4 regions of the Sporosarcina sp. NCCP-2331 genome follow, and region 2 is predicted to be linked to each of the others. Evidence: riboswitches for the same ligand, from Rfam matches in the RefSeq annotation. Region 2 holds a riboswitch; each other region holds the start of a gene.

Region 1 (7,384 bases), on a different contig from region 2:
AGAACAGGCTGCTATCCGCGAAACTTTTGAAGAAACAGGTGTTACGATTGAAAAAGTCCGGCCTTTTGCCGAATACGTGGTATTTACGGAGCCGCCTTTCAGTAAAGCAGTATTCACAGGTATTGTCACCGAAATCGATCACCATCACACATTACTTGAAACCGAAGGCCTCGTCTGGATGACAGACGATGAATTGGATATGTGTACAGATCTCAGTTTTCATATGAAAGATCGAGGGATGAATGAACTGCGGAAGTGGGTGGAAGCCGATGCGTGAGCGAACTGACGGAAGTATTGGTAAACGTAAAGAATATCCCTCACCGAATCCGAAAGTTCGCTTAGAGGAAGTAACATACTGGTCTGACCGGTTGCAGGTGAAGGGAATGCTGGCAACGCCCAAAGCGGAAGGGCATTATGATGGACTGCTTTATTTACGCGGCGGTATCCAGCATGTCGGTATGGTTCGCCCGGCGCGGATTGCACAATTTGCTTCTCACGGTTTGGTAGTGTTCGCTCCTTATTACCGCGGAAATCGTGGAGGGGAAGGGAAGGATGAATTCGCAGGTGACGACCGGAATGATGCAGTGGCTGGAGTGGAGGTGCTGAAACAGCAGCAGTTTGCCGACTCAGAGAGAATTCATCTGTTCTCTTTCTCGCGCGGCGGTATTATGGCACTGTGGACTGCGATTCTCAGGGAAGATCTGACATCGATGGTAACATGGGCAGGTGTATCTGACGTAGTATTCACGTATAAAGAACGTGAGGATATGCGCAGGATGATGAAAAGGGTAATTGGCGGGACACCGAATAATCAACCTGACGCGTACCGTGAACGGACTGCATTATTCCGTGTGGAAGAGATCACTATTCCTGCGCTGATCATTCACGGGACGATGGACATAAATGTTTCTTTTGAACAGGCATTGTTGCTGGAGAATGCTCTGCGTGATGCCAATAAAGTATATGAAACGTGGTATTTAGAAGGCTATACGCATTATATTCCGCCCGAGATGAACCGGCGGCTTGTAAAAGATGCGGTTGACTGGATGAAACGCCAGGGCTATTAACGAAAAAATCCTTGCAGAGTAATTCTGCAAGGATTTTCTCATTCTATTACAAGGCAGGTGGTCCGCCCTTGATCGCGATATCTTCTGAAAGATGATCGAACTTCTTGAAGTTCTCGCGGAAAGCGGCAGCCAGACGATTTGCTTCTTTATCATATTCTTCAGGATCTTCCCAAGCATAGCGCGGGTGAAGTACATTGCTTGGCACGCCTTCAATTTCAAGAGGCATTTCCAATCCAAAGATTTCGTTCTTTTTAGTTTCTACATTATCCAACTTGCCGGCAATGGCTGCACGAACCATTGTACGGGTATAGCCCAAGTTCATACGGGAGCCCACTCCGAAAATTCCGCCGGTCCATCCTGTGTTGACCAAGAACACCTTCGATCCGTGCTCGTCGATTTTCTTTCCGAGCATTTCTGCATATGTTGCAGCAGGAAGCGGTAAAAAAGGTGAGCCGAAACATGTAGAGAATGTCGGTTCCGGAGCTGTAATACCACGCTCAGTACCTGCAAGCTTGGAAGTGAATCCGCTCAAGAAATGGTACATTGCCTGTTCTTTTGACAAGATCGAGATTGGAGGCAGAACGCCGGAAGCATCAGCTGTCAGGAAAATGATATTTTTCGGATGACCTGCAACAGAAGGCGTTACGATATTATCAATATTTTCAATCGGGTATGCTGCACGCGTATTTTCAGTCAAAGATTTATCATCATAATCAGGAATACGTGTCACTTCATCCAATACGACATTCTCAAGTACGGAACCGAAACGGATCGCTCCGAAAATTTCAGGTTCTTTTTCTTTTGAAAGGTTGATACATTTTGCATAGCATCCGCCTTCAATATTAAATACACCGTTGTCAGACCAGCCGTGCTCATCGTCACCGATTAATTTGCGGTCTGCGTCAGCGGAAAGAGTTGTTTTACCTGTTCCTGACAAACCGAAGAATAGTGCTACATCGCCTTTTTCTCCAACGTTTGCTGAACAATGCATGGATAGAATATCATTTTCGGGAAGCAGGAAGTTCATGACAGAGAAGATGGATTTTTTCATTTCACCTGCGTATTCTGTTCCGCCAATCAAGATAATACGTTTTTCTAAAGACATAATGACGAATGCCTCAGAATTCGTGCCGTCGACTTCTGGATCTGCTTTAAAGGAAGGAGCAGCCAAAATCGTGAATTGTGATTCGTGAGCCTGTAATTCTTCTGCAGTGGGACGGATGAACAATTGGTGGACAAACAGGTTCTGCCAAGCCAGTTCATTGATGACTTGAATAGACAGTTGGGAGTCTTTGTCAGCGCCCGCAAATCCTTTAAAAACGAAGAGCTCATCTTTTTGCTGTAAATGATCGATGACTTTCGTGTATAATGAATCGAATGCTTCGGAAGAGATCGGGCGGTTTGTACTGCCCCAGTCCACTTTGTCTTTAGACACTGCATCTTCGACGATAAATTTATCTTTAGGAGAGCGTCCTGTATATTTCCCTGTACGTGCTGTTAAAGCGCCGTCTGCTGAAAGTTCAGCTTCATCTTTAGCGATTGCTTTTTCCGTTAATTCCGCCACAGACGCTTGGATCGTCACGTTGCCTCCTGATAGAAGGCTTTTTAAACTATCATCAATTTTTGCAGATATCATAATTACATACCGTCCTTTGCGTAGTCGTTTTATTTGAGTAGAACATCTTAATTCGTAAATAGTATAACACATTAAGAATAATAATCTATACTAATTAAAAACTCAAGTGATTTGGTATAAAAAATTTGACAAAATGTAAACTTTTTTATACTATGTGACATGAACGGATACTCTTATCCCGAGTTGGTGGAGGGTACAGGCCCTGTGAAACCCGGCAACCTGCAAAAGACTGATGTCTTGCGCGAAGGTGCCAAACCTGAAGCAAGGTTGAATTCCTTGGACGATAAGAGTGAAAGGTGCTGCGCGTGAAATTATGCCTTTTACTCATGGAAAGAATATGAGTAAGGGGCTTTTTATTTTATATTGTCTAGCCCTGAATCCTTATGGTATTTGATTGACGTCATTTCAGGCGTGGAACTTTACCAGGGACTTATGAGAGTACCGTATCATGTTGCTTAATAGGGGGAAATAAAATGACAAACCGTCGACTGTTTACATCAGAATCAGTTACTGAAGGCCATCCTGACAAGATGTGCGACCAAATATCAGATGCAATCCTGGACGCGATCTTAACTGAAGATCCAAACGCTCGTGTAGCATGTGAAACGAGCATTACGACAGGACTTGTATTAGTAATGGGAGAAATCACTACGACAACGTATGTGGATATCCCGAAAGTTGTGCGTGAAACCGTAAAAGATATTGGCTATACGCGTGCGAAATACGGATTTGATTACGAAACATCAGCTGTTTTAACTTCTATTGATGAACAGTCACCTGAAATTGCGGCCAGTGTAAATATAGCATTGGAAGCACGTGAAGGTTCCATGTCAGATGAAGAGCTGGATGAAATTGGAGCAGGGGACCAAGGTTTGATGTTCGGTTATGCCTGTAATGAAACAGACGAATTAATGCCGTTGCCGATCAGCCTTTCCCATAAGCTGGCACGCCGTCTGACTGAAGCGCGTAAAGAGGAGCTTATCTCTTATTTGCGTCCGGATGGAAAAACACAAGTCACTGTAGAGTATGACGAGAACAACAAACCTGTGCGTATTGATACAATTGTTATTTCTACACAGCATCACCCGGAAGCAACTCTTGAGCAGATTGAAAAAGATGTAAAAGAAGTTGTCATAAATGCAGTTGTCCCTGCGCATTTATTAGATGAAAACACGAAATACTTTATCAATCCGACAGGAAGTTTTGTGGTCGGAGGGCCGCAAGGGGATGCAGGTTTGACAGGCCGTAAAATAATCGTCGATACGTACGGCGGCTATGCACGTCACGGCGGCGGAGCATTCTCGGGCAAGGATGCTACGAAAGTGGACCGTTCTGCTTCCTACGCAGCGCGTTATGTCGCGAAAAATATTGTAGCGGCAGGATTGGCAGAACACTGTGAAGTACAGATTGCCTACGCTATCGGCGTCGCGAGCCCGGTATCTATTTCAATCAATACTTTTGATACAGGCCGTTTGTCTGAATCAAAATTGGTTGAATTTGTCCGTGAATTATTCGATTTGCGTCCGGCCGGCATTATCAAAATGCTTGATCTTCGCCGTCCAATCTATAAACAAACGGCAGCTTATGGTCATTTTGGCCGTACGGATATTGACTTGCCATGGGAAAAGACAGATAAAGTCGAAGCATTAAAAGAGCTTGCAGGCAAATCAGGCGTTAAGCAATAATTGAATTGAAGTGAGCAGAAAAAGCAGAAAGCAGGGAAATCCTTCTTTCTGCTTTTTTTCTATGCTCAAATAGTATAATCTAATATATAGAACATTCAGAAACCAAAGGGGGCATTTGGATGACGACTATACAGGAAACAAAGTCTGTGCTTGATATGGATGCAGCAGAGCTGAAAGCTGAATTGGACAGTGGACGTATTACTTCCAAGAAGATAACAGAAGCATTTATTGAACAGTGTAAAGCGACTAATACAGCGGTGAATTTTTTGGTGGAAGAACGATTTGCCCAGGCGCTGAAGGAAGCGGATTGGGCTGATGAACAAAGAAAGTCAGGAAATGCGCAAGGCAAACTGTTCGGCGTACCGATCAGTATGAAGGAATCCTTTGATGTGGCAGGCATGCAGACAACTGGTGGACTGCCGCATCGAAAAGACCGGGTATCAGAGGATGACGCGGAAATTGTGCGGCTTCTGAAAGCAGAGGGTGCCATCATTATCGGTAAGACTAACACGCCCGCTCTATGTTTTTGTCAAGAGACAGAAAACGCTCTGTATGGCCGTACGAATAACCCGCGCGATCTGGCAAAGACAGTCGGCGGGTCGAGCGGAGGGGAGGGTGCGGCAATCGCCTTAGGAGCTGCGGCAGCCGGGATTGGCTCAGATATCGGCGGGTCGATCCGCATACCCAGCCACTTCAATGGAATTATAGGTTTTAAATCCGGAAACCGCCAAGTCTCTTCCTGTGGCAGCTATCCTGCAGAAGAACATCCGCTGCAGCAACGAATGCTTGGCATCGGCCCGATGACCAAGTCTGTCCGGGATGCCAAGTTTATATACGAAATCATTGCCAATAAGCCTTTGGTAAAGAATAAACTGGAAGAGTTCACCCTTACATTCTTGGGAAAAACGAATCTCCCTCTTTCCAAGCAGACAGAAGGATTCTTGCAGACTGTTCAAGGTTTTTTATCAGACGACCAATCTGTGGCTGAGGGAATCCCGCCTTATTTCCATGAAACCGCTCTTTTATGGCAGGAAATCATGTCGATCGACGGAGCGCATGGCGCGGCGAAGGAAGCATTCGGCCATCGCTCAGTGCAGCCGGTGAGGGAGTATTTAATGGACAAAGCGGGGAAAAGGACAGAGCTGCACCGTTATTTATCTTGGGCGCTGATTGGTGCATCGCTGTTTAAACCTTCTGCTGAACGGGTGAAGGAAATAGAAGCAATGATTGCAGAAGGGGATGTGCAGCTGGCCCGCTATTTAGACAAACGAATTTTGATTTTGCCCGTTTATCATTCGGCTGCGCCTGCACATGGCATCGTATATAAGGAGTTATTCTCAATTCGTAAAACCTATGCCCGCTATATCCTCTATGTCGCCTATGCAAATGTATGGGGACTTCCCGCTTTGACTGTACCGGTTGGCGCTGACGCTGAGGGCATGCCGATTGCTGTGCAGTTGGTGAGCTCAATCGGCAATGAAGATGCATTATTTGAACTTGGGAAGAAGCTCGAGAAAGCATTTACAGGTTACTCGCGCGTGATTCCCTCATTCATTTGAAAAAACAGCGGCACGGTTTCTTCTGGCGCTTTCCGGCAGAGATTGCAGACGATTTACCGCTGTGTCTTTTTGCTGATAATCTTTTGTAAGAAACGCACGTCCAAGGAATCTGTAACTGGAAAGTCCTCAACTTGAATTGTTCCGCTGTCCGTGAATTGAACGGCGGCTTTTCTGCCCCGTAATCCGTGCGGTACACCAGGTGAGGGCATCCCGCTGCAGACAGACGCTCATTCGCTGCGAGTCTTAAAAACTGATTCATTGACCGTCTTCACTTCTTATTCATCTTCTTCGATCTGTTCTTTAACTTTCTCAATTTGTTTGATTTGCTCCTGGTACTCTTCTTCCACCTCTGTCGTGCCGGGAATAAGCGGTTCTTCATTGTAGTCGACCCGCTTCCCGTAGCGCAATAGTTCGTAAATGACCATGCCGTTATTCGGCTTGCCGTTAAACGTTTTCATTGGGATTATATCAAACAGCACGTAATAGAAAGCATAAAAGATGAACCGGTTCCAAAACGTCTTGAATTCTTCCCAGTAACCATTCGCAAGCAGTGCGTTGATGATCAGAGCGATGAAGAGATTTATCAAGATGGGACCCGCATAGATACATATATAAGCGAAGTTTCTGTCTGTTTTTATAGAATCAAAAGAAAACCAGCTGTAAACGTGATAATATTTTCGAACGTCAAAGATCAGAAAAGTAAAGAGCCGGGGACCTGTGCCAATCGTCAATCTTGGATTTTTTACGCCGAATAACCCGCTGATTAAAAAATAACCTGCTTCCCGTATGAAAATTACAACGGGTAATATGATGAAGGCAGATATTGTCAATCCAATCAGGTCCTTCATACCGAACATGTTAGCCTCTCCTTTAATTCTGAAGTTCCTCTTTCCAATAAAATACCCATTTCGAGCTGATTTGAATCGCGCTATTCCTGGATTGATGAAAGAAGCTAACATGAAATGTGTTTAGTTTATCGGTTCTGGGGAAAATACATATTAGTAAGAAATACACAACATAATCTTGAGGAGGAATTGTTAATGGCTAAAATTGCAGTAGAAAAACCATTTGATGATGTAAAACAGGCGTTGGAGGAAAAAGGACATGAAGTAAAAATGTTCGAAAGTGATGAAGAAGTGAAAGGTTATGATATGGGCGTCGTCAGAGCGTTGAGTGATGTAAATATAGATCAATTCGACTTCCCTGTGGTAAGTATCGAAGGGAATTCGGTACAGGATATCGTTGATGATGTGGAAAAGAGATTGCAACGTTAATATAGCTTAAAAACGGTTCTCCAATTGGAGAACCGTTTTTTTATTGACAGAAGTTGTCTAAAACAGTAAACTGTTCAACATTGACTTGTGAGTCAATCAATAATTAGAAATGAGTTGAAGTATCGTTTATGTCACCCCGAACAAGTGAAAAGTTTAAAGAAAT
Region 2 (7,384 bases):
TAATATCCCCTGAACGCTTAACTGCCATACTTATGATGATTGTTCGACTTAAGTGTTTAGATTACTGCCTTAACCAAAGCAGCATACTGAAAATCAAGTTAACCCTTTTTCACTCTTCGCTGTCGTAGGAAAAAACCTCCTGCAGCTAATCCTCCTACTGGTAAGGCAACACCTGCGACAGTTTTTATTTTCTGCTGCTTCTCCTGATTCTTCAATTCCTGTCCCTCATAAAATAGTGAATCATATAATGCGACAGCTTCCTCATTAACTGTAAATTCATCCGGAATCATATATGTTGAATTTTCGTAGCCATGATCAAAGGCTGTATCTTTAATTTCACTAGCAACTAGATTGGAGTCAAAACCTTCCTTATGCCATTCCCTAAGTTGGTCATTGTCGTTTTTATACGATTCCTGATATTTCAGCTGAATGAAAGCAAGATTGTACCCCTCCAACATGACTTCTTCTTTTCTTTTTGATTTCCCCTCTTCGTACCCTTTTTTATACGAGTCAGTAAATCTACTATCGATAGAATTAATAGACAGTGAATTTAGGGCATAGCCGTCCTTGATACCTAATTTCCCATGTTTTAGGTTTTCTTCTGCTATCCGCTTGTCATAAGCTGTCTTATAATGTTTCTCGAAATTCTTTCTGACTGCTTCTTCTTTTGTAAATTCAGACGGAATGTCTAAATCCGCAAGAGAATATCCTAATTTAAAGCCGGCTTGCTCAGAGTGAAGTAGAATTTTTTCCTGTTTATATGATTTATCAAAAGCTATCTTATAGGCAGAATTCCAGTCGGCAGACTTGGCTGTATTATTGGAAACTTCTTGATTCTCTCCTTTGAGAAACGCGTTTTTTCCGTCGATTAGACCGCTGCTTGTTCCAGCTTCAGAATCCTCTTGTTTAATTTTTTCTATCCCTTCTTTATAGCTCGCTTCATAGCCTGCTGCATATCCCTTTTTATATCCTTCATTCCCTGTATCTGTTGCGGAATTTTTAGTATTCCTACTATAACCGTCATCATAACCCCGTGCCTTACCTTTTGATTTCCCTTCATCGACATCCGCTTGTGTATAGGTTGGTTTAGGTTTAGGTTGAGGTTGAGAGGTGTTTACATTTCTTGTGGTTTTATTTGCTGAATTGGTACTGGATCCTCCACCATTATGGTAATGATATTCACCTGTCTTCAATCCCCACTTTGCACAGTTTGTTCTGCACGTATGCCCCCCGTTGCTGTCCGTTCTACCTGGATGAGCTGAAGTTTTCTCAGTGAAAATAAGCGAGGAAATCAAAATAATACTTAATGTAATTACTAATTTTTTCATAACTTTACTCCTTAATAAAATATATTAATAATGAAATACTTCGAATACTTTTAACACCAACAGTAAAAATATCTATAAATAAATTATTTTTCTGTTTAATAGTCATGTTATTCAATTCGCATACTATTTAACTAACAACTAAAACTCAGCAAGATTACGAAAAATAATCACTCTATATTTACTAAATAATCAAATTTTCAACTCCATTTCAAAATATAATCATAGTACCGTCATTATACCAATATATTCTATTTTTATATACCTAAATACACAAATAAACCTTTTATATTTAAAATTCTTATTGTAAAAGTCAAATATTTCTCACTTGGCCTAGGAAGAGATTAGTAAAGGACTTAATAATTAGATCAACATTGGACGCAAAGTAAATAATGCTATCAGATACCGATAATTGATTTGCAATACTACATCCAACAGAGAGCTGCTATTTAGCCAAAATTTTACCCAATAAAAAAACTCCCCAACCTTTGGAGAGTCATGTCATTATAAATAGTAAGAGAACAGTAATTGTCCGTAGATTTAAAGTCGCCTACCATAAATTGTTAACGCGTACGTACCGACATTTTAACGACTACTTAAGAATTGATTACACTAAAAGAATAATTTAATCATTATTGCGCTCTTTAACATGAAAACACCTGCAATACAGATAATATAAAAGCCGGCACTCAATCCTTACAAAAAACCATCTTCAGGTTCGCCCACTTCAAACCCTACTGCTTTTGTAGCTTCCAATTTGAATTTCTCCATCCAATCACTCCACTCGTCATCGCCCATCCGCGCATAAAATGATAATCCGCTCGGTTCCACAGAAGCCCATATAAATATATTGTCCTCTTCTCGCCCGAACCAATAGGGAATTCCATCTTTAAAACCTAGCCAGCCGGGCATGCTTTTGTATACACCAGTCACATTACCCCACAATTCCTCAGGCAATGAGTACCAAATATTTAAATTGCAATTTTGCGGCTGCACTTCACTCATCTATTTTCCTCCCTCTTTATTAAAACCATGATTTAACGGATCTAATCATTCTTCATACACTTTTGTCCATCAGTATTTCTGACGAGCTGCTAATAGTATTCAGATCGCAGCCAAAAGGTTGCCTGCTCCTCGTGTATCGTGCAGGAAAACCATTCAACATTGTTTTTGAAGAAAATCAGGTCCTCAGGCAGTTGCGGAGCTACCCAGTCATAGAGTGAATTCGCCGACTTGATCAGAAGTTTCAATGTATCCGGAGTTGACTCGATTACATATACCGTGGCTGCCGGACCTTTCGTGATGGTCTGTGCAAACGTCTTTGTTTTATAACTGCTCTTTATGTATGGTGCAAAATAATCGAGAAGCGACCAGTCGTATGTCAGCTCATTTCGGGTAATGAAATAAAATTCATCTGAATGCACGCAAAGTACCTTCATCAAATTTTCATATACCACGCCGGTCGGATTCCCGTCAATTTCCCAGTAATCCATACTGCACTCTCCTTTATTATAGAATAAGCACTCATTCAGGCAGTATCTTAATTTTCAGTCCAAATACATTTCCAATTCAACTTGTACTACAGGCGAAGTAAACCCTTCCGGCACTAAGTCTGCCTCTTCCGTAAAACTGATGTCAACACCCGCAAGCTTGTAGGACGGCATTGTTTCAATCTGCTCCGGCCCATCAATGATCCTGCCCGCAAAATGATAAAAGACTATATAATGATGCGTACCGTCTCCGCTCCTGCCAAACGCTGAAACTTCCCCTTCTTTGTGCGGATCAATTCCGAGAAAACGAAAGAAATCGCGGATTTCTGCAGGGAATTGCTCACATGCCTGAACATAATGCAGACAATCTTCACAGCTGCAGTCCTGTGTAAGAAGAGGGTGGCCTGCATAGAATTCCCTAGTTCGTTCTCTATCCGTTTCTATAGTCCAAGCACCGAATTCCAATCGTTTCATGTAATCGCCCTGTTTCATAACATCCCTCCCGGTCATTTCGTCGCTGTCAGCATCTCAATATATCACGTAAACATGTCCGCGATGTTATGTGAGTTACTGCCCTCTCCATCATCTGGTTCTGCATGCATAATTTCTTCTCATCGTTCAGGTACACCTGTTGAATGTGGTACCTTATCTATCCGGCAGGTGCTGAGACTTCATCGGGCCACCCCCTCTGTCTCTCTCAATAAGAAAAGAACGTCTGCTCAATTGCGAATAAATATAAGGCAAGATAGTTTTCATGTCAACCAACGGGATTATCTGTTTTAGCCTTACTGATCTAACCCAAAGTAATGCAAATGTCCTTTAAAAAGTGATCACTACTAAATGAATCTATCAATTATTCAGCTAATAATAACAAAAATACAAAATAATCGACATGATTTGTCATTTTATTATCAGGAATTAGTTTTAGTAACAATTAAGGGGCAAAAAATACTATAATAGAATTAGTTAAATTGGTTACATATACTCACATTAATGAAAGGAGTTTTAATATTGTCCAAAAATAAAATGAAACAACCGCCTCTAGAACTAACTGCAAAAAAGAACAAGGAAGAATATAATCAGTTATCTTGGTTCATGAAAACTTGGAGTTGGCTCTTGATTTTATTCTCGCTTCTAGCCTTTTTCATTCCTCATGCAATCCTTTTAACAGGTCCAATAATCGGCTGGAAATTGCGAAAGGCCATTAAGCAGAATAACAAGCTCTTTATCAAGTATGAGGAAATCGCCAAAATAGTTGACGATAGAATTCTCAAGCTTGACGCCTTAGATGCTGACATAGAGATTACCGAACAAAAAATTACAAGTCATAAAGAAGAATTAGCTGCTATTCAGGAAGATATTATTAATAACAAAGAGATATTCGGAAAACTAAAGACAGAATTCAAAAATGATGTCCGAGAAGAAATGAAAGAACAGATTAGCGAGGCAACAAACGAAGCAGCGAAAATAAGAGAAACTGCTACCAACGATGCTGCGAATGTCCTGATAGATGTTCAAAAGTACATTGAAGAACGAGATCAACTGCTAATCGACAATGAAAAAGCAGAAAAGCAGTTAAAAACTAATACGAATAAAATTCTAAAAGCTAAAGCTGAAATATTAGGAATCAAAACACTTACTGAAAATTTTCCTAATGCCTTAAATTACTCTAAGTTAGAAAAAGAAGTACGGAATGTTAGTCAATTTTTCGATGAGGAGAGCATGCTTCGAAACCTTATTGAACTCGATTGTCATTACAAAAACTCTAAAGAGTTACGTAAAGAAATGAATAGGAATAAGCGTGAGTTGAAAAAGGTTTTAGATACATATGTGGATCGCTACACTACGAAAGCGAATAAAACTATATATCAACTAATGGTTATTGGTTTGCAAGCAGAACTACAGAACATCTTATATACTCTTACGTATTCGAAACTTGAAGAGGCTCAAGAAAATGTGCGTGATCTAGTTAGGAGATATCTGGCAATTTGTGCGGATGGAAATAATTCCATTCTCCCCACAATTACTCGTTTCTTATCGGAAATCGAGCCTATATTCTTAGAGGCCATTGAAATCGAACATCATTACTATGCCAAACGTGAGCTTGAAAAAGAAGAGCAGCAAGCAATACGAGAACAGATGAGACAAGATGCTGCAGAGAAGAAGGCTTTGAAAGAACAGCAGAAGAAGCTTGAACAAGAAGAAGAAAAATTCATGGTAGAAATGCAACGAAACATGGAGCTTCTTTTATCCGAAACAGATACAGACAAGATATCCGTATTGGAAGCGCGAGTTCGTGAATTGGAAGAGCAGCAGAATGAGCTTGAATTGAAGAAAGAGGAAATCACCCGACTTGCGAACGGTAAAGCAGGTTATGTCTATGTTATTTCCAATCTTGGCTCCTTCGGTGATCAAATGTTTAAAGTTGGGATGACAAGACGACTAAATCCTCAAGAACGAGTAGATGAACTAGGAAGCGCTTCTGTCCCATTCAAATTTGATGTCCATGCTATGGTGTTCAGTAACGATGCAGTAGGACTGGAAAATCAGCTGCATCAAACACTTCATCAGCAGAGGGTTAATAAAGTAAACTTGCGCAAAGAGTTCTTCAACACTACGATTGAAAAATTACAAGAAATTGTAGAAGAGATTGATCCAACAGTTGAATTCAAGACGACATTACTTGCCCAAGAATATTTTAAAAGTAAAGAATTGAAAGAAGAAAAGTTGTCGAATGTCGGATAATCAAAAAACATGTGTATTCGTTACGAAGGATGGACTTCAGAAAAAATATTTTGCACCACATATTCTTCTCGCGTAAACGAACTCTACAGTATGGTATCATTATCTTAAAAGTAATTTTCAGGAGGCCTGTATGAAAAAAGTAATTAAAGTGGTCGCTGCCATCATTGAAAACGACGAGAAGGAAATCCTCTGTGCGCTGCGTTCACCCGCCATGTCGATCCCGAATCGCTGGGAATTTCCGGGTGGTAAAGTGGAAAAGGATGAAGATCTCTATACTGCTTTGAAGAGAGAAATTACCGAGGAAATGAATTGTACGATTGAAATCACAGAGGGTATCTTCAACGACAATACACATGAATACGATACATTCATGATTAATTTGATCTCCATCAAATGCCGTATTGCCGAAGGAACGCCAACAGTCAGTGAACATTCAAAAGTAATCTGGCTGAAGCGCGAGAATTTGGAATCGCTCCAATGGGCCCCTGCCGATATCCCTGCGGTTCAGCAGCTGATCGAAGAAAAAGGTGTAGTCTTCTCACATTGAGAAAACTACACCTTTTTTGTAAATTCCGTATAAAGATTCGCCGGCAATTTATTCTGCAATTTCAATTGAACAGTAATCGGTTTCTCTCCCGAAGCCTCGATAGTATCTCCCTTGCCGATATAAATAAAAGGCTCATTCTTGCCATCAATTTGCCGATACTTCCTCACAAACAAATGCAAATGAATGCCGTTTCGCTGGTTGAAAATGATATTCTGTCCTCTTTCTGAATGCTGGGAGGTACTATTTGGCGTCTGCCACTGGAAATACTGCTCATCCATGAACTTATCATGATAATTGATACTTTCTTTAATATCTTCTTCTTTATGAAGATCGATAAACAAGAAATAATCATTTCCACTCGCAAGCAGCCCTGAGCCCCTGAACGAGCTGTGAATTTTTCGGTAGTTCGACATAAGAGCGGCATCGATCATTTGGTATTGTTCGTACAGTTTAAAATGTGGCACACCGTAATTTGTCGTACCGAATTCCTTCTCATAGCGATGAATTCCATAATGGATTACATCCTCAATGAACCTCCGAAACTCCCTTTTCATCAATATCTGATTATAAAGTGGAGATTTCATCAGCCTTTCACCCTGCTGGAAAACAAGCTTCGGCTTCTTTAACTGCACACTGTCATAATAATCCTGGTCCAGCGTTTCAAACGCATGCCGTACGCTATCCTCATCGACATCTTCAACCAGCTTGAGAATTTGCTGCTTGGCCATATCTAAATCGATCTCTTCATAATCCAATAAGTAGCGCAAGATCACGAATTCATACACTCTTTTTAACGGCAGCTTGCTCGACAGCTCTTTTAGAATCCCTTCAAATGCTTCATCAAATAAAAGACTCTTTAGCCCTTCGTTCTTTTCCACTTTCGCCACAAACTGCAAATACGTTTTTTCTTTCCAAATAAATTTGACCGGATCGGGCGCGCCATCAAATTTTAAGTAATCCATTAAATAAAGCGGCGTTCGCCCTTGGTTTAGTTTTTTAAATTCGTGATATTCCTCTTTTAGGTACTTCTGCGAGTTGAAATTTTCTTGATCAATCTGAGACAATATGCGATCTCTTGAAATTCTGTCCATTTGAATATGTGTGCAGCCTGGAATATTGGCAAAGTTGGTGGCAATGGCGACTTTCAGACTTTCCTTATCGTAATAGCGGCTACCATTCAAGGCCATCGCAATCAGAAACGTCTTATTATGATTGCCAATGAAATCAAGAACTGTGAGAAACGTCTTCCCTTCATGCTTCCGCAACCCCCTTCCCAA
Region 3 (7,384 bases), on a different contig from region 2:
AGGCAATCCGGCGTTCGGATAGCACGTGACGTAGCTTGTCGCCAAGTCTGATAATGAACGCAGATGATCCGTCATAAACTCAGGACCCGTCGCACAGTTCAAGCCGACAGACAAAGGCTGAACGTGTTCGATCGAAATGTAGAATGCTTCAATGCTCTGCCCCGCAAGTGTTGTGCCCATTGGCTCTATCGTTCCCGAAATCATAATCGGCACTTCGCGTCCCAGTTCTTCAAACGCTTTTTTAATCCCGATGGTGCCGGCTTTGACGTTCAGCATATCCTGACTCGTCTCCATTAGGATCAAATCGCATCCTGCCTCAACAAGTGCCTGCGCCTGTACATAGAAATCATTCGAGAGCTCATCAAATGTAATGCCTCCGGTAACGGAAAGTGTCTTCGTAGTAGGACCGATTGCGCCCGCAACGAAACGAGGCCATTCAGGCGTTGAGTATTTAGCTGCGCTTTTCTTCGCTAATTCGACTGCTTTTGAATTGATCTCATATGCGCGGTGACCGAGAGAGAACTCATTCAGTACAAGGGGAGTGCCGCCGAAAGTGTTGGTGCAAATAATATCAGCACCTGCTTCCAAGTATTCGTCATGAATTTTCTCTAAGATATCCGGCCGTAAAACGTTTAAGTATTCATTACATCCGTCGTATTCTTCTCCGCCAAAATCTTCTGTAGAGAGATCCTCCGCCTGCAGCATGGTCCCCATCGCGCCATCAATAATCAATATTCGTTTGTCTAGTTGTTCTTCAATGGGATGTCTCTGCATGTGTTAATTCCCTCTCCTTCTGCTCATCCAGCTGTTTAATATATTGGTTCAGTTCAAGTGTCATATCATAACGTAGGAACGGTGTGATCAAATAGATTCCATTGAAATACTGCGCTGCCGTGTCAAGCAGTTCTTTAGCAATCTGAATCCCGGTTTCTGTTGCTTTCTGACGGTCATCACCGCAGTCGCGCATACGTTCAAGTACTTCATCAGACAGCTTGATCCCCGGTACTTCGTGGTGTAAAAACTCGGCATTGCGTATATTTGTCAAGGGCATAATCCCGATGAAAATAGGTGTATCTAAATGTTTTGTAGCCTCATAGACATCGATAATTTTTTCCTTCGTATAAACAGGCTGTGTAATGAAGTAATCCGCGCCCATTTCAATCTTCTTTTCTAAACGCTGAACCGCCCGGTCGAGTACGCGGACATTTGGGTTAAACGCAGCGGAAACAGAGAAGTTCGCTTTCTTGCGCAATGGCTTGCCGGAGAATGAAATCCCTTCATTCAGCTGTTTGATCAGCTGCAGCAGTTCCATGCTCGATACATCATAGACGCTTGTGGCGCCGGGGAAGTCCCCAACTTTTGTCGGATCGCCTGTCACGGCCAGAATATCATGGATGCCCAAAGCGTTGAGCCCCATTAAATGAGACTGCAGGCCAATCAAGTTATGGTCGCGGCACGTCAAGTGTACCAGCGGGCGTACATTATGCTGCATCTTGATGATCGAAGCCATTGCCATATTGCTGATTCGCGGTGAAGCAAGTGAGTTGTCTGCCATTGTCACGGCATCTACTCCTGCATCATAGAGCAAGTTTGCTCCTTTAATGTACTCTTCTGTTTCTAAGTGGCGCGGCGTGTCCAGCTCTACGATAACGGTGCGCTCTGTCTTCGCCTTTTCATGGAGCGGCTGATGTTTCACAGGGCCTGCTTCCTGAATCATGATCGGTTTTGCCGGTGCTACCACTTTCTTTTTGATCGGCTCTAAACCGGCTAATCGAGTTTTAGCGGCTTTAATATGTTTTGGCGTCGTACCACAGCATCCGCCAATTAAGCGCACACCCTGATCGCGAAGCAAAACAGCAGCGCGTCCGAAGTATTCCGCTTCTGATTCATATACGATGCGGCCATCTTCTACGTCGAGCAGGCTCGCATTCGGATAAGCAGATAAAAATGCCTTCTCAGGAAGTGTCACATTTTCAAATGCCTGAATCGTATGGTAAGGGCCTAAACGGCAGTTAACGCCGACGACGCTTGCACCGAGTGACTCGAGCTGATGCAATGCTTCATTTAACGACATCCCGTTTTGCAGGACGCCGGGGTCATGCATGGACACTTGGGCAATCAACGGTACATCTGTAATTCCCCGCAGTGTGGAAATAACTGACGACAATTCTTCAAAATCATAGTACGTTTCCAGCAGCAGACCGTCCGGATCTCCGGAAAGCAGCGCGTTTGCCTGTTGAAGAACGACTTGATTGATTTCATCTAAGCTGGCATCACTCTTTCGGATACCGCGCAAACCGCCGATTGTCCCGAGAACAAATTGTCCACCCGGCGCAGCCGCACGTTTGGCAATTTGAATTGCTGCCTTATTGAACTCCGTAACGCGACTTTCTAAACCATAACGAGCCAGTTTCACAGCGTTCGCACTGTACGTATTCGTCTGAATAATATCTGCGCCCGCTTCTATATAATCCTGATGAATTTTCTGTACAATTTCCGGTTTTTCTATATTTAATTCTTCATAACAGTAATCAATCCCGTAGGAATACAGGATAGTACCCATTGCCCCGTCAGCTGTCAGGACATTTGTTTGAAGTTTCTCCAGTAATGACATCGTCAAATCTCCCCTTTGCTTTGTCTAATAAAAAAAAGCCTTCAATTAAAGAAGGCTTTGTAATCAAAATGATTAGTTCCCTCTCATCTTTCCGCATGCTGTGGAGCATAACGCTGGAAGTAGCACCTTGCCGATAGGGCTGGTTGCTGAAGCGTCATAGGGCCAGTCCCTCAGCTTCTCTGGATAAGATATGTTTCTTATTAAATTATTTCGATAATTCTAATCATAATCATAGCGGCTTTGTCGGCATTCGTCAAGTGAACGTTTGGTGAAGTTGGCGGCGCCCGGCCGCATAGAGAAAAGAGTAACACTATGATAAAATTAAATGAATAAAAGGAAAAGGTGAGGTATTATGCAGTTTTTTAAATATTCCGTTCCAATAGCGGCCATTGTTGCCACAATTGCTTGGATCATGCTTGATAATAATTATTCTGAAGTGGCATGGGACACACGCGTATGGATTACATTCGGAGCAGCAGCCATAAGCGGCATTCTCGCTTTCTTTTTGTTCCGGAAAGAAAAAGAAGAGAAGATTGATAAGAAGAAGTAAATTGTGGTTAATTCGTTTGAACAGCTAAAATAAGATAAAAGTCAAGACCGACAGCAATTCGCTGCTGGTCTTTTTTATTGTTAACCTAAATAAAAATCCGGTTGACATAAAATGAGTTAACTATTACTATTTTTATAGTAACCAAAAAGTTAAGGGGTGTAAGGATGACAACAATTACAGAAGGACGTACGAAAAATCAGCTGGGGGCGCTGGCAGTTGTATACAGCGGAATGTTCGCGGCACTTATGATGATAGGAGCCAATATTACATCCATTCTGCCATTCCTGGTAGTCATGAATGTACCCATCACACTTCAGACGTTCTTTGCGGTCTTGTCTGGATTATTGCTTGGCAGCCGTCTAGGGGCGCTGTCGATGACTGTGTATATGCTGGTCGGTCTTGCGGGAGCACCGGTATTTGCCAGATTCTCAGGAGGGTTCGGTCAGATTTTAAGCCCGACTTTCGGCTTTATCGTTTCATTTATTCTCGTTGCCTATGTTGCGGGAAAGATCGTAGAGCGGAAAAACACGCTGCCGGCTTTTATTACAGCAGCACTCATCGGGACGGCAATTAACTACCTAATCGGAACAAACCTGATGTACGCTGCCTATAAAATGTGGGCTGCGGCACCGGAAGTATTCACCTATAAGATTGCGTGGATTTGGATGGTTCCGCCGCTGCCGAAAGATATTATACTGGCTGTGCTTGCAGGAGTCTTTGCATTTAGAATTTCAAAACACTTGAAAGTGAGGCGGACATTATGACGAATTATCAACTGCTGGCTGATAGAGTCTTGGAGGGGCATGTACTGACGGACGAGGAAGCGCTGTCCATTCTAAATAGTCCCGACAAGGATTTATTGATGCTTCTTCACGCAACGTATTCCATTCGCTCTCATTACTATGGAAACAAAGTGAAGCTCAATATGATTATTAATACAAAGTCAGGGCTTTGTCCCGAAAACTGCGGCTATTGTGCGCAGTCGATCATATCAAAAGCGCCTGTTGAAAAGTATGCCATGATGAAATCGGAAGAAATTCTGGAAGGGGCAGAGCGCGCTGCTGCTAATAAAGCGGGTACCTACTGCATCGTGGCGAGTGGACGCGGACCCCGTGACAGTGAGCTTGAAATCGTGATTGATTCGGTGAAGAAAATCAAAGAAAAGCATGAAGGAATGACGGTCTGTGCATGTCTCGGCATCTTGAAGCCGGAGCAGGCAGTACGTTTGAAAGAGGCAGGCGTGGATCGTTATAACCACAACTTAAACACGTCTGCCGAGCATCATGAAAGCATTACGACATCGCATACGTATGATGACCGTGTAAACACAGTAGGCCATGCGAAAGAAGCAGGTATATCCCCTTGTTCCGGCGTCATTGTCGGGATGCGTGAGACGAAAGAAGATGTCATTTCGATGGCGCACAGCCTGCGGGTTCTAGATGCAGATTCTATTCCGGTGAACTTTCTGCATGCGGTGGACGGGACGCCGCTTGAAGGCACATCTGAATTGGACCCGCGCTATTGTCTGAAAGTGCTCAGCCTGTTCCGCTATATTAATCCGACGAAAGAAATTCGGATTTCAGGCGGACGTGAAGTGAATCTGCGCAGTCTGCAGCCCCTTGGTTTATATGCAGCCAACTCCATTTTCATTGGCGACTATCTGACAACTGCGGGGCAAGAGAATGACAAAGACCGCCAGATGCTTGAAGACATGGGCTTTGAAGTCGATCTGGAACCGCTGAAAAAAGAAAAAGTATCTATATAAGTGGCTCTTCACCAAAACATGTGCTTGACAACCCGTCACGTGCATGTTGGCAGTGTGTGGATTTACTATGTGCGGATTTCGTTTCTCGACTTTGTAGGGATTTTAATTGAAGTGTGAGTTTGCAGTTTAAACCCGCTTCGGCGCTGGGGGATTGCCTTACGCTATGAGCCTACTGGCGAAGAACGTGCCAGCAGTCTCACAGCAACGGCCGACCCCGCAGTTGCGCCAGCGCTGGTGTGGGAGAAAGTACAATGTACTGATTTTTTTGCAGAGTATGAATTAGCTTGTCTTGTTCTGTATCTCGAGTTTGGAAATGCATCGATCACAAGAATCTAAGCCTTTGCAGGATGATAAGTATTGCATGAAAAACCTTACCCATTGTAATAGCCCCAAATCGTGTGCTCATACTGCCTGCTCACACAAAAAGTCTTGAAACACCAGCCAGTGTACCGAAGTGGAAGGCGGCGACTCTGGGAGGATCAGCCCGACAGGTGAGCCAACTTGCGGGAGCGCAGCGAGAGCCGTCACGAAGAACGGCTTTTGCGAGTAAAAGCGAAGCGTTAGGAGCACATCTTTGCACTTCAAGTTGGCTCACCGCGGGCCCTCCAGAACGCGTCCGCCTAGAACGGAAATCAACGGTACTAGGTAACTTATAGAATGCTTATTTATTAACACAACTTATATATAAACGAATGAAAACCGTGCAGATCTTACTGTGCGGTTTTTTATGTCGAAGAAAAGGTAGTAAATTCATGAATAATCGGACGCAGAGAGTGAAAGCCTAGCGCTAGCAGGATTGGCAAAAACTGCCGTCCGTACAAAACATATCAATTGCATCCGACCCGTTTTCTGCGATACAATCAAGTCAAAGATAGTCAAAGTCAACTAGACGAACGAGCAGAAACGAGGTGACGAGATGCGGAATATTTCTGACATTATAGAAGGATATTTGAAGGCGATCATCGAAGAGGAAGGTAGTGCTTCTGTTGAAATCAAACGGAATGAAGTGGCTGAGAAATTCCAATGTGTTCCTTCACAGATCAATTATGTAATCAAAACCCGTTTTACAGTCGAAAGAGGCTATGCAGTGGAATCGAAACGGGGCGGCGGCGGTTATATCCGGATCTATCGGGTGAAGACGAACTCCCGTAAAGATTTACTCGAACAAGCAGTGGAAAGTCTGGAAGATGAAGCGTCCTCCACAATGGCGGAAGACGTAATTTATCGATTAATTGAAGAAGAAGTGATTAACGAGCGCGAAGCGAAGCTCATGCTGGCAGCTGTCGGCCGCAATACATTGCGCTATATGCTTCCTGAGCGCGATGCATTGCGTTCGCGTATCCTTCGTGCCATGTTAGTGACGTTAATTTATGAAGAAGTGGATTGAGGTGGATATACATGCTATGTGAAAACTGTAAAGAGCGGCCGGCTACCGTAGTTTTCAAACAGGAAACGATGAACGGTGTGACCGAACGGCATCTATGCGATAAATGCGCGTTTTATTCTCAGACATTTTCATTCAGTCCGGATCAGGAACCTTTATCCATCCAGCAGTTTTTAGCTCATTGGCTGGGCGGTTCGGACTTGCTGCAGGAACAAAAATCAAATGAAACGATGCCGGAGGGTCCGAAATGTCCAAATTGCGGACTCACATTCCACAGCTTTCTGGACATCGGTAAATTTGGCTGTGCGACATGCTACGACGCATTTCGTGAACAGCTGCCGAGAGTATTTGCTAAACTGCACAACGGCAATGCGAGCCATGGCGGAAAAATCCCTGTTTCCTTCAATGAACGTTTTGCCTTAAAAAAACAGCTGGAAGACATTCGTTCGAAAATGAAGGATGCAGTCGAAGCAGAACGGTTTGAAGAAGCTGCCGAGCTGAGAGATGAAGCCAATCAGGTGAAACAGCAACTGGCTGACGGGGGTGACGATCAGCATGTCATTTGAAAAATTTATTAATCAAGAGCTGACCGGCTGGATGGTGGCGAAAGGTGAGCATTCGGATATTGTGCTCTCTACGCGAATCCGTTTAGCGCGCAATTTACAAAGTCAGCTGTTTCCGATCTGTGCATCCGCAGAAGATGCGAAACAGGTCAATGAAGCTGTCGACCAGGCGGTGTCTTCAATGGAAGAACTGCATTTTGCTGGCACAAGCATGTCTGATCTGACATTGCTGGAACGGCAAATACTTGTAGAAAAACATTTGGTGAGCCCGCAACTGATTAATCCCGAAAAATACGGTTCTGTTCTGCTTTCTGAAGATGAAACGATCAGTATCATGGTGAATGAAGAAGACCATATTCGCATTCAATGTATTTATCCCGGATTTCAAATCGAAAAGGCTTATGAACAGGCGGATAAAGTAGACAGTGAAATCGAAAATAATCTGGACTACGCATTTGATGAGACATTCGGCTATCTGACGAGCTGTCCATCCAATACAGGTACGGGC
Region 4 (7,384 bases), on a different contig from region 2:
GCGGTCCCAGTCCGTTCAGAAGAGTACCCGCTACTTTGCGGATGCCTTTCTGTGTAACGATTTCTACTGTGATTAAGTTAAGAAAACCTTTAGCAGTCGTCGTTTTCTGTTCATTTATTTTTATGCCATAACGGTCAGCCAAAAGCTTTGCATTCACGTCATTTACAGTTTCGCCAAGATTACGCTTCAGCAAACCTTTTACTGTGTTGCGTGTTAATGCACGTACATCATAGTTCGCCAATTCGCCTGCATATTGAATATTAATTTCTTCAATAACAGAGTTTTGAATTTGGGACAGGAACATACCAAGCTTTTCAGTTAGATCGAAGAAAGGCTCGATTTTTGCTAATACATCACGAGAAACGGATGGCAAATTTACCGGGTTGCGAACAGATCCGATATTGAGGAAGTTCACAACGTCACGGCTGACATCTACTGCAACAGATTCTTGCGCTTCAATTGTGCTTGCTCCTAAATGAGGTGTAGCAATCACTTGCGGCAATGTCAGCAATTTGTGGTCAAGGAAAGGCTCTTCTTCAAATACATCAAGCGCTGCTCCGGCAACCTTCCCGGCAACAATTGCATCATACAAAGCATCTTCGTCAATGATTCCGCCGCGTGCACAGTTGATGATCTGAACGCCGTCTTTCATTTTTTCGAATGCTTCTTTATTAATCATTCTGCGAGTTTCTTTCAGTAATGGCGTGTGGACGGTAATGAAATCTGCTGCAGCCAGTACTTCATCTACTGTTCCGATCTCAATGCCTAATTTTTTAGCAATGTCTTCTGTCAGGAATGGGTCATATGCGACAACGCTCATACGCTGACCTTTAGCACGGCGTGCAACTTCTGCTCCGATTCTGCCCAGCCCGATAATACCGAGTGTTTTATCCTTCAGTTCGACCCCAAGGAAAGATTTACGGTCCCATTTATTGTTCTTCAAAGAATTGAAAGCCTGAGGAATTTTCCGTGCCATCGCCATCATCATCGCGACAGTGTGCTCAGCTGCTGAGTTTGTATTACCGTCAGGAGCATTGACAACAATGATTCCTTTTTCAGTTGCTGCATCCAAATCGATGTTATCGACGCCTACACCTGCACGGCCGATAATTTTCAATTGATCTGCAGATTCTAATAATTCTTTTGTTACAGTAGTTTGACTGCGCACTAGAAGGGCGTCGAAACCTTTAATTCTGTCTTTCAGCTGATCTGGAGTCAAATCTGTATCAATAACAATTTCAAAACCTTCTGCCTGCCTTAATGGAAAAATACCATCCTCGCTGAGTGGGTCACTAATAAGTACTTTAAAAGCCATGATTATCATTCTCTCCTTCAGTAATTTGTTTTGGTCCTGCATTCGGGTAATGAGCATTCATCTGATCAATCGTCTATGTAAGCTGCGCTAACCTCCTTTTAGGAAAAATAAAAAAGCCTTCCACCCCTTACAATACGTAAGGGGCGAAAAGCTCGATTAACTAACGCGGTACCACCCTTGTTTTGCTGCCGGAGCAGCCTTCATTCAGCATGCGTAACGTGCATGTGACGGATCGGCCTACTGAATATTCAGCCAATCAATTCGGAAGTGCCGCCATCCTAAGAATTTGCTGACTCTCACCACATCATCAGCTCTCTAAGAAATTCTATTACGGAAAGGTATGTCTTCGTCAAAATTGTTTTGCATGTATTAAATTTAGAACTAATCATAACACGTCCAAAACAATTGTCAATTACTTTTAAGCAAAAAATCAAAAAGTATTAAATGCGAACGTATCTTATTGAATATATTGTGAACATTCGTGTTTGGATGATGAAAACGAAAGAAATGCACTTAATATCAAGTTTGTTCTGTAAATTAGATAAGTCGTCAAGAGAGAAGAAGGATAGTAAACAATGCTATAATGACGGCAGAATAAGTAGAAAAGAGGTTATATTTATGAGGAAACTTGAGACTTTGGAACAATTTGACGAGCTGAAGAAAGAAGAGCGTGTAATTTTCTTGTTTACTGCAGACTGGTGTCCTGATTGCAGAGTGATCGAACCGTTTCTGCCGGAGTTGGAAACCGAGTTTTCGGAGTATGAATTCTTTTCTGTTGACCGCGACGATTTCATTGACCTTTGCAGTCAGCATGATATTTTTGGCATTCCCAGCTTTGTCGCTTATAGCAAAGGTAAGGAATTGGGACGTTTCGTCAGCAAGAATCGCAAAACAAAAGAGGAAATTGAAGAGTTTATCAATAGTTTATAAGCACAAACAGAAACCATCCCGCGAGTTGGGATGGTTTTCCTGTTACTCCATATCACCAATCTGTTTCCGCAGTATTTTTGCACCTTCGGGACTGATGAATAATCCGTTAGATAATTCCTTGTTATCTTCGTTTACTTCACCGGTTATGAAACAAGCTTTGTTAACTTGGTATTTCCTCAAGATGATCTGTTCATCTTCCGAAAAGATTTCTATTGGATCCCCTTTGACAATTTGCAGAGTTTGACGAAGTTCTTTTGGAATGACGAATCTGCCAAGATGATCGACTTTGCGAACAATACCTAAAGATCTCATGGATGCCTCCTTCGGAAATAATAGTCTGTATGTCTATTATACGGAAAATTTTGTTTTATACAATTTGATTGGCTGGAATGAGCAGAACTATTTGATAATTCCGCTATACAATTTATATATTAATGTTATAATAGTCTGTAATTACATAAAACTTATCAAGAGAAGCTGAGGGAACTGGCCTGATGACGCTTCAGCAACCTCTGTGCAAACAGGAAGGTGCTAACTCCAACAAGATTGTTTTCTTGAGAGATAAGAATGATATCCCGAACCTCATTTTCTTATCTATAGGAAAATGAAGGTTTTTTTATTGAAAATAACTGGCCGAGTGAATGGCCAAGGAGGAAGAAACATGCCGATTAATATACCGCAGCAGTTACCAGCAGGAGAGTTACTGAAAGAAGAGAAGATATTTGTGATGGATGAGAATCGAGCGGTTGCACAGGATATCCGCCCGTTAAATATATTAATCCTAAATTTAATGCCTGAAAAGGAAAAGACGGAACTGCAGCTGCTGAGATTGCTGGGTAATACACCGCTTCAGGTAAATGTGACATTTTTGAATACCGCCTCTTATACATCGAAAAATGTCAGTCAGACACATTTAGAGACATTTTACACAACTTTTGAGCACGTTAAAGACCGCCGTTTTGATGGAATGATTATTACAGGGGCACCGATAGAACTGATGCAGTTTGAAGATGTAGTTTATTGGAAAGAGCTGGAAGATATTATGGATTGGACCAAGACGAACGTGACCTCAGTCCTTCATATTTGCTGGGGAGCACAGGCTGCACTTTATCATCATTACGGAATTGATAAGTTTGAACTGCCGGAAAAGTGTTTTGGTGTATTTGCACACGAAGTCTATGATCAGACAGTAAATCTTTCACGCGGTTTCAATGATGTATTTGTAGCGCCGCATTCAAGACATACAGGTGTATCCATTGAAGAAATAGAGAAACACCCAGATCTGACCCTGCTTTCTGTTTCAGAAGATGCGGGAGCGTTTATCGTCATCTCCAACGATGAAAAACATATTATGGTGACAGGTCACTTGGAGTATGATGCGCATACATTAGACAGTGAATATAAAAGGGATGTTGAAAAGGGAATGGAAATTGATGTTCCTGAAAATTATTATCCGAATGATGATCCAAATCAGGAGCCGATGAATACATGGCGTTCTCATACGCATTTACTGTTTTCCAACTGGCTGAATTACTACGTCTATCAGGCAACTCCATTCGTATGGAATTGAAAGAGCCGGCTGCTTCTGACATGATGAGCGTATAAGTCCATCCGTTTCACACATACTCCATACAATGGAGGTGTACGTTTGTGAATATAGATGAATTTTGGGAGTTGGCTTTCTGGGAAATGACACTTCGGACAGTGCTCTCCTTTGTGGTACTCTTGATCCTGGCGCGTTTTATGGGGAAAAAGCAAGTATCGCAGTTAACGTTCTTTCATTATGTAACAGGGATTACTATAGGTTCGATTGCGGCTAACCTGGCAGGAGAGTCGGAAACGCCTTTCTTGAATGGTTTGTATGGAATGATATTATGGGCAGTTTTGACAATTGTCGCTAATTACTTATCATTCAAATCAATCAAACTGCGTGTTTTATTGGACGATAAACCGATGATTGTGATTGAAAATGGTGAAATCATTGAAGGTTCACTCCGCAAATTAAGACTGAGTTTTAATGATCTGAATATGTTGCTTCGTGAAAAGTCCATATTTTCCATGAAAGAAGTAAATTATGCGATATTCGAAACAAACGGAAATCTCAGTGTGATGTTGAAAACAGGGGAGGAACCGGCCACCAAGAAAGATGTGCAGGCTTCATCACCTCCGCCGAAATATATTCCTACTGAAATAATCACAAACGGCAAAGTGGAAGAAAAGAATATGCGAGAATTGAAGCTGACAGATGTATGGTTGACAAAGCAGCTGGAACAGCAGGGAATCGCAAGGCCGGAGCAAGTGCTGTATGCAGAAATTCAGACGGATGGCAGTCTGTATGTTAATACATTGAAAAGTGTTTGAACTAAATGTCGCCGCATGTCAGGTTACTGGCGTGCGGCGACATTTTTACAGTATTTGCCAGGCACGCTGCTTGGCAATCGCGGCAAGTTTTGCATCAGGTCTGACGGCAACGGGATGACCCACTTGTTCCAATACAGGCAGATCTGAAATGCTGTCCCCATAGGCAAAGCTTTTTTCCCATTCCACTGTCTTCCCTTCCAAAGCGCAGTAAATCATCTCATTTTTACGCTGTCCTTGAATATGTAAGAAGGGCTGGTCCATCGCTATATGCTCCCCATTGACAGGGATTTCGGTTCCGATGATTTCATCAAAGGTTAAATGGCTCGTAACTGCAGTCAAAAATGGTGTGTAAGCACCTGAAACCAACAGTACGTGATAACCTTCTTCCCGATGTTTAGCGAGTCTATTGACGACGTCTTCATTAAAATCACTTGACATCTCGTCCTGCATTTCTTCGAAGTAAACCCGAAGCTGGGGAATTGTCAGTGTTTCCAATGCCTTCAAATAAAGCATCATGGAACGTTCTTTCATGACCGGTTCCGGAAGCATTTTTAATTTGTAACGAATATACAATGGCAGGATGGACCGGTAAAACTTGCCGTAATATTGCTGATAGGCCGGATGTTTTTTTAAATGTTCCATCAGGAGTTTAAACGTTTCTTTCGTATATAACGTGCCGTCAAAATCAAAAATTGCAACTTTCATTCAGACACCCCTCAGTTCATTCATCTCCTTACAGTATACAAATATAATGAGTGGAAAAGCAAAAAAGCAGGCGGAGAGAAAAAATCTCCGTCTGCAATGAGGTGAATTACTGAAGGTTTTTCGGCATACTTGGCTGTCCTTGTGAAGGAGCATATGAGTTGAGAAGCATATTCATATCCTGGCTGTTCAGTTGCGGTACTTGGTAGTAATGATGTTTGTTTTGGTAAATCGACAACTCATATGCCATTTCAATGCAGTTTGGAATCGAATCTGCTAATACACGGCGTACAACAGGGTTACAAACTTCAAGAGAAGCAGCAGTCTTGCCTGTGGCGCCTTCTTTAACTGCACCCAGCAAGAAACCTGATACGATTTCATCCGTTATCTCCGCTGTGGATTGGATCGGCTTGGAAGGCGCTTTTTCTTTCATCCCATAGACAAAATCACTGTTTTCCTGCATTTGATATCGCTGTGTAGGATGTGAAGGATCTTTTCCGCTTTTGAAACACTCGACTGTAATATTGTACTCGTCCAGCATAAAACGATACTGGCGGTCCAGAATATCCAAGAGTTCCGGATCTTTTACGTGCGGACGCAGCAACATGGATTGATTCAGCGCACCTACTGCTGCATTTAATACTTCGTGCACATCAAAAAGTTCATGACCGCCATGGTTCATTGAGGGTGTTACTGGACCGTCATGCATGTGCTGGGATGTCTCGAATTGATTTGTCAAATACATTTCCTCCTTCAATTATAATTCACATCAACGGTAGTATGAGAAGAAAAGGATAAATTATTCATCATGCATATTTTGACTGTCCCGACAATATCTTTGGTAGAGACTAGAAGAAAGGTGTGTTTGGATATGCAAATTCATGTTGTGCAGCCGGGAGAAAGTTTATATATGATTGGCAAAATGTATGGTGTACCGTACCAACTGATCGCTCAAGTCAATGAACTCGTGAGTGAGACGCGTCTGGCAATTGGACAAGCATTAGTGATACCAATTATCGGCACTTATTATTGGGTGCAGCCGGGCGACAGTCTTTACAAAATCGCACAAACTTATGGAATTTCTTTTGAAGAGCTTGCCAAGATTAATGCCATTAATCCTGCGGGTATATTAAGAATAGGACAGCGTTTATACATTCCTCAAGAGAAAAAGACGCCGATTGATGCGTTGCTGTATGTGGAGCCACGTAACCCGGTAAGTCAGGATATGCTTGCGGAAGTGAGGGAGCGAGTTGAACAGCTTACATATTTAGCGATGTTCAGCTATGAAGTTCAGCGGGACGGTTCTTTGAAGGCACCTGAAACAGCAGATATTCTGTCCATTGCAAAAGACGCTGGAGCGGTTAATATGCTTGTACTGACAAACTTAGAGAACTATGGCTTCAGTGCAGAGCTCGGACACGTGTTATTTACAGATCAAACCGCACAAAATAACATGATTAAAAATGCCATCGATACGGCGAAAGCTTCGGGATATGGAGACGTTCATTTTGACTTTGAGTTATTATTTCCCGAAGACCGTGCATTATATAATCAAATGCTGCGTAATGCACGTGATCAAATCCATAAGGCGGGACTGACACTATCGTCTGCGCTTGCCCCGAAAGCGGGCGAGGTGATGACAGGAATCTACGGAGCGCATGATTATAAGGCACATGGGGAAATTTGCGACTTTGTAGTCTTGATGACATATGAGTGGGGATATACATACAGTGCCCCGCAGGCCGTCAGTCCAATTGGTCCAGTCACAAAGGTGGTGGAATATGCTGTCAGTCAAGTTCCAAGAGACAAAATCTTTCTTGGTCAAAATTTATACGGCTACGATTGGACGGCACCATTCGGCCAGGTGGAAAGTAAGCCAGCCACCGCGCTCAGTCCCAAAGCTGCGACGAATCTTGCAATCGATCAAAATGTGTCGATCGAATACGACGCTTTATCTCAAGCACCTCATTATACGTATTATGATGAGCAAAGCATCGAGCATGAAGTGTGGTTTGAAGATGCAAGAAGCATTAATGCGAAGTTTACGCTGCTTAAGGATTTTAAGCTTCGCGGTAT

Evidence for each region. Region 2 has a riboswitch for S-adenosylmethionine ahead of NCCP2331_RS08500 (hypothetical protein). Riboswitches for the same ligand answer to the same signal wherever they lie in the genome.
Region 1: it holds a riboswitch for S-adenosylmethionine, as region 2 does, so the genes downstream of both, metK (methionine adenosyltransferase) here and NCCP2331_RS08500 (hypothetical protein) in region 2, are expected to answer to the same signal.
Region 3: it holds a riboswitch for S-adenosylmethionine, as region 2 does, so the genes downstream of both, NCCP2331_RS12410 (bifunctional homocysteine S-methyltransferase/methylenetetrahydrofolate reductase) here and NCCP2331_RS08500 (hypothetical protein) in region 2, are expected to answer to the same signal.
Region 4: it holds a riboswitch for S-adenosylmethionine, as region 2 does, so the genes downstream of both, metA (homoserine O-acetyltransferase MetA) here and NCCP2331_RS08500 (hypothetical protein) in region 2, are expected to answer to the same signal.

The regions. Positions count from the first base shown of each region.
Region 1 is NZ_BRCD01000030.1:19,599-26,982, reverse strand. Features, by position in the region: gene NCCP2331_RS15230 (NUDIX hydrolase) at 1-277, shown strand, start outside; gene NCCP2331_RS15225 (alpha/beta hydrolase family protein) at 270-1,067, shown strand; gene pckA (phosphoenolpyruvate carboxykinase (ATP)) at 1,114-2,703, opposite strand; SAM riboswitch class I at 2,874-2,993, shown strand; gene metK (methionine adenosyltransferase) at 3,177-4,388, shown strand; gene NCCP2331_RS15210 (amidase) at 4,508-5,947, shown strand; gene NCCP2331_RS15205 (hypothetical protein) at 6,223-6,804, opposite strand; gene NCCP2331_RS15200 (YkuS family protein) at 6,988-7,221, shown strand; gene NCCP2331_RS15195 (TetR/AcrR family transcriptional regulator) at 7,350-7,384, shown strand, end outside.
Region 2 is NZ_BRCD01000011.1:83,826-91,209, reverse strand. Features, by position in the region: gene NCCP2331_RS08515 (YHYH domain-containing protein) at 99-1,328, opposite strand; gene NCCP2331_RS08510 (hypothetical protein) at 2,022-2,330, opposite strand; gene NCCP2331_RS08505 (hypothetical protein) at 2,420-2,818, opposite strand; gene NCCP2331_RS08500 (hypothetical protein) at 2,873-3,307, opposite strand; SAM riboswitch class I at 3,424-3,522, opposite strand; gene NCCP2331_RS08495 (GIY-YIG nuclease family protein) at 3,827-5,560, shown strand; gene NCCP2331_RS08490 ((deoxy)nucleoside triphosphate pyrophosphohydrolase) at 5,691-6,107, shown strand; gene NCCP2331_RS08485 (DEAD/DEAH box helicase) at 6,113-7,384, opposite strand, start outside.
Region 3 is NZ_BRCD01000020.1:50,405-57,788, reverse strand. Features, by position in the region: gene metH (methionine synthase) at 1-774, opposite strand, end outside; gene NCCP2331_RS12410 (bifunctional homocysteine S-methyltransferase/methylenetetrahydrofolate reductase) at 755-2,614, opposite strand; SAM riboswitch class I at 2,695-2,804, opposite strand; gene NCCP2331_RS12405 (hypothetical protein) at 2,967-3,164, shown strand; gene NCCP2331_RS12400 (biotin transporter BioY) at 3,329-3,928, shown strand; gene bioB (biotin synthase BioB) at 3,925-4,929, shown strand; gene NCCP2331_RS12390 (CtsR family transcriptional regulator) at 5,846-6,316, shown strand; gene NCCP2331_RS12385 (UvrB/UvrC motif-containing protein) at 6,328-6,879, shown strand; gene mcsB (protein-arginine kinase McsB) at 6,869-7,384, shown strand, end outside.
Region 4 is NZ_BRCD01000027.1:28,611-35,994, forward strand. Features, by position in the region: gene serA (phosphoglycerate dehydrogenase) at 1-1,315, opposite strand, end outside; gene NCCP2331_RS14605 (thioredoxin family protein) at 1,934-2,245, shown strand; gene NCCP2331_RS14610 (AbrB/MazE/SpoVT family DNA-binding domain-containing protein) at 2,288-2,557, opposite strand; SAM riboswitch class I at 2,707-2,813, shown strand; gene metA (homoserine O-acetyltransferase MetA) at 2,907-3,815, shown strand; gene NCCP2331_RS14620 (YetF domain-containing protein) at 3,902-4,606, shown strand; gene NCCP2331_RS14625 (HAD family hydrolase) at 4,652-5,311, opposite strand; gene NCCP2331_RS14630 (spore coat protein) at 5,418-6,053, opposite strand; gene NCCP2331_RS14635 (glycoside hydrolase family 18 protein) at 6,180-7,384, shown strand, end outside.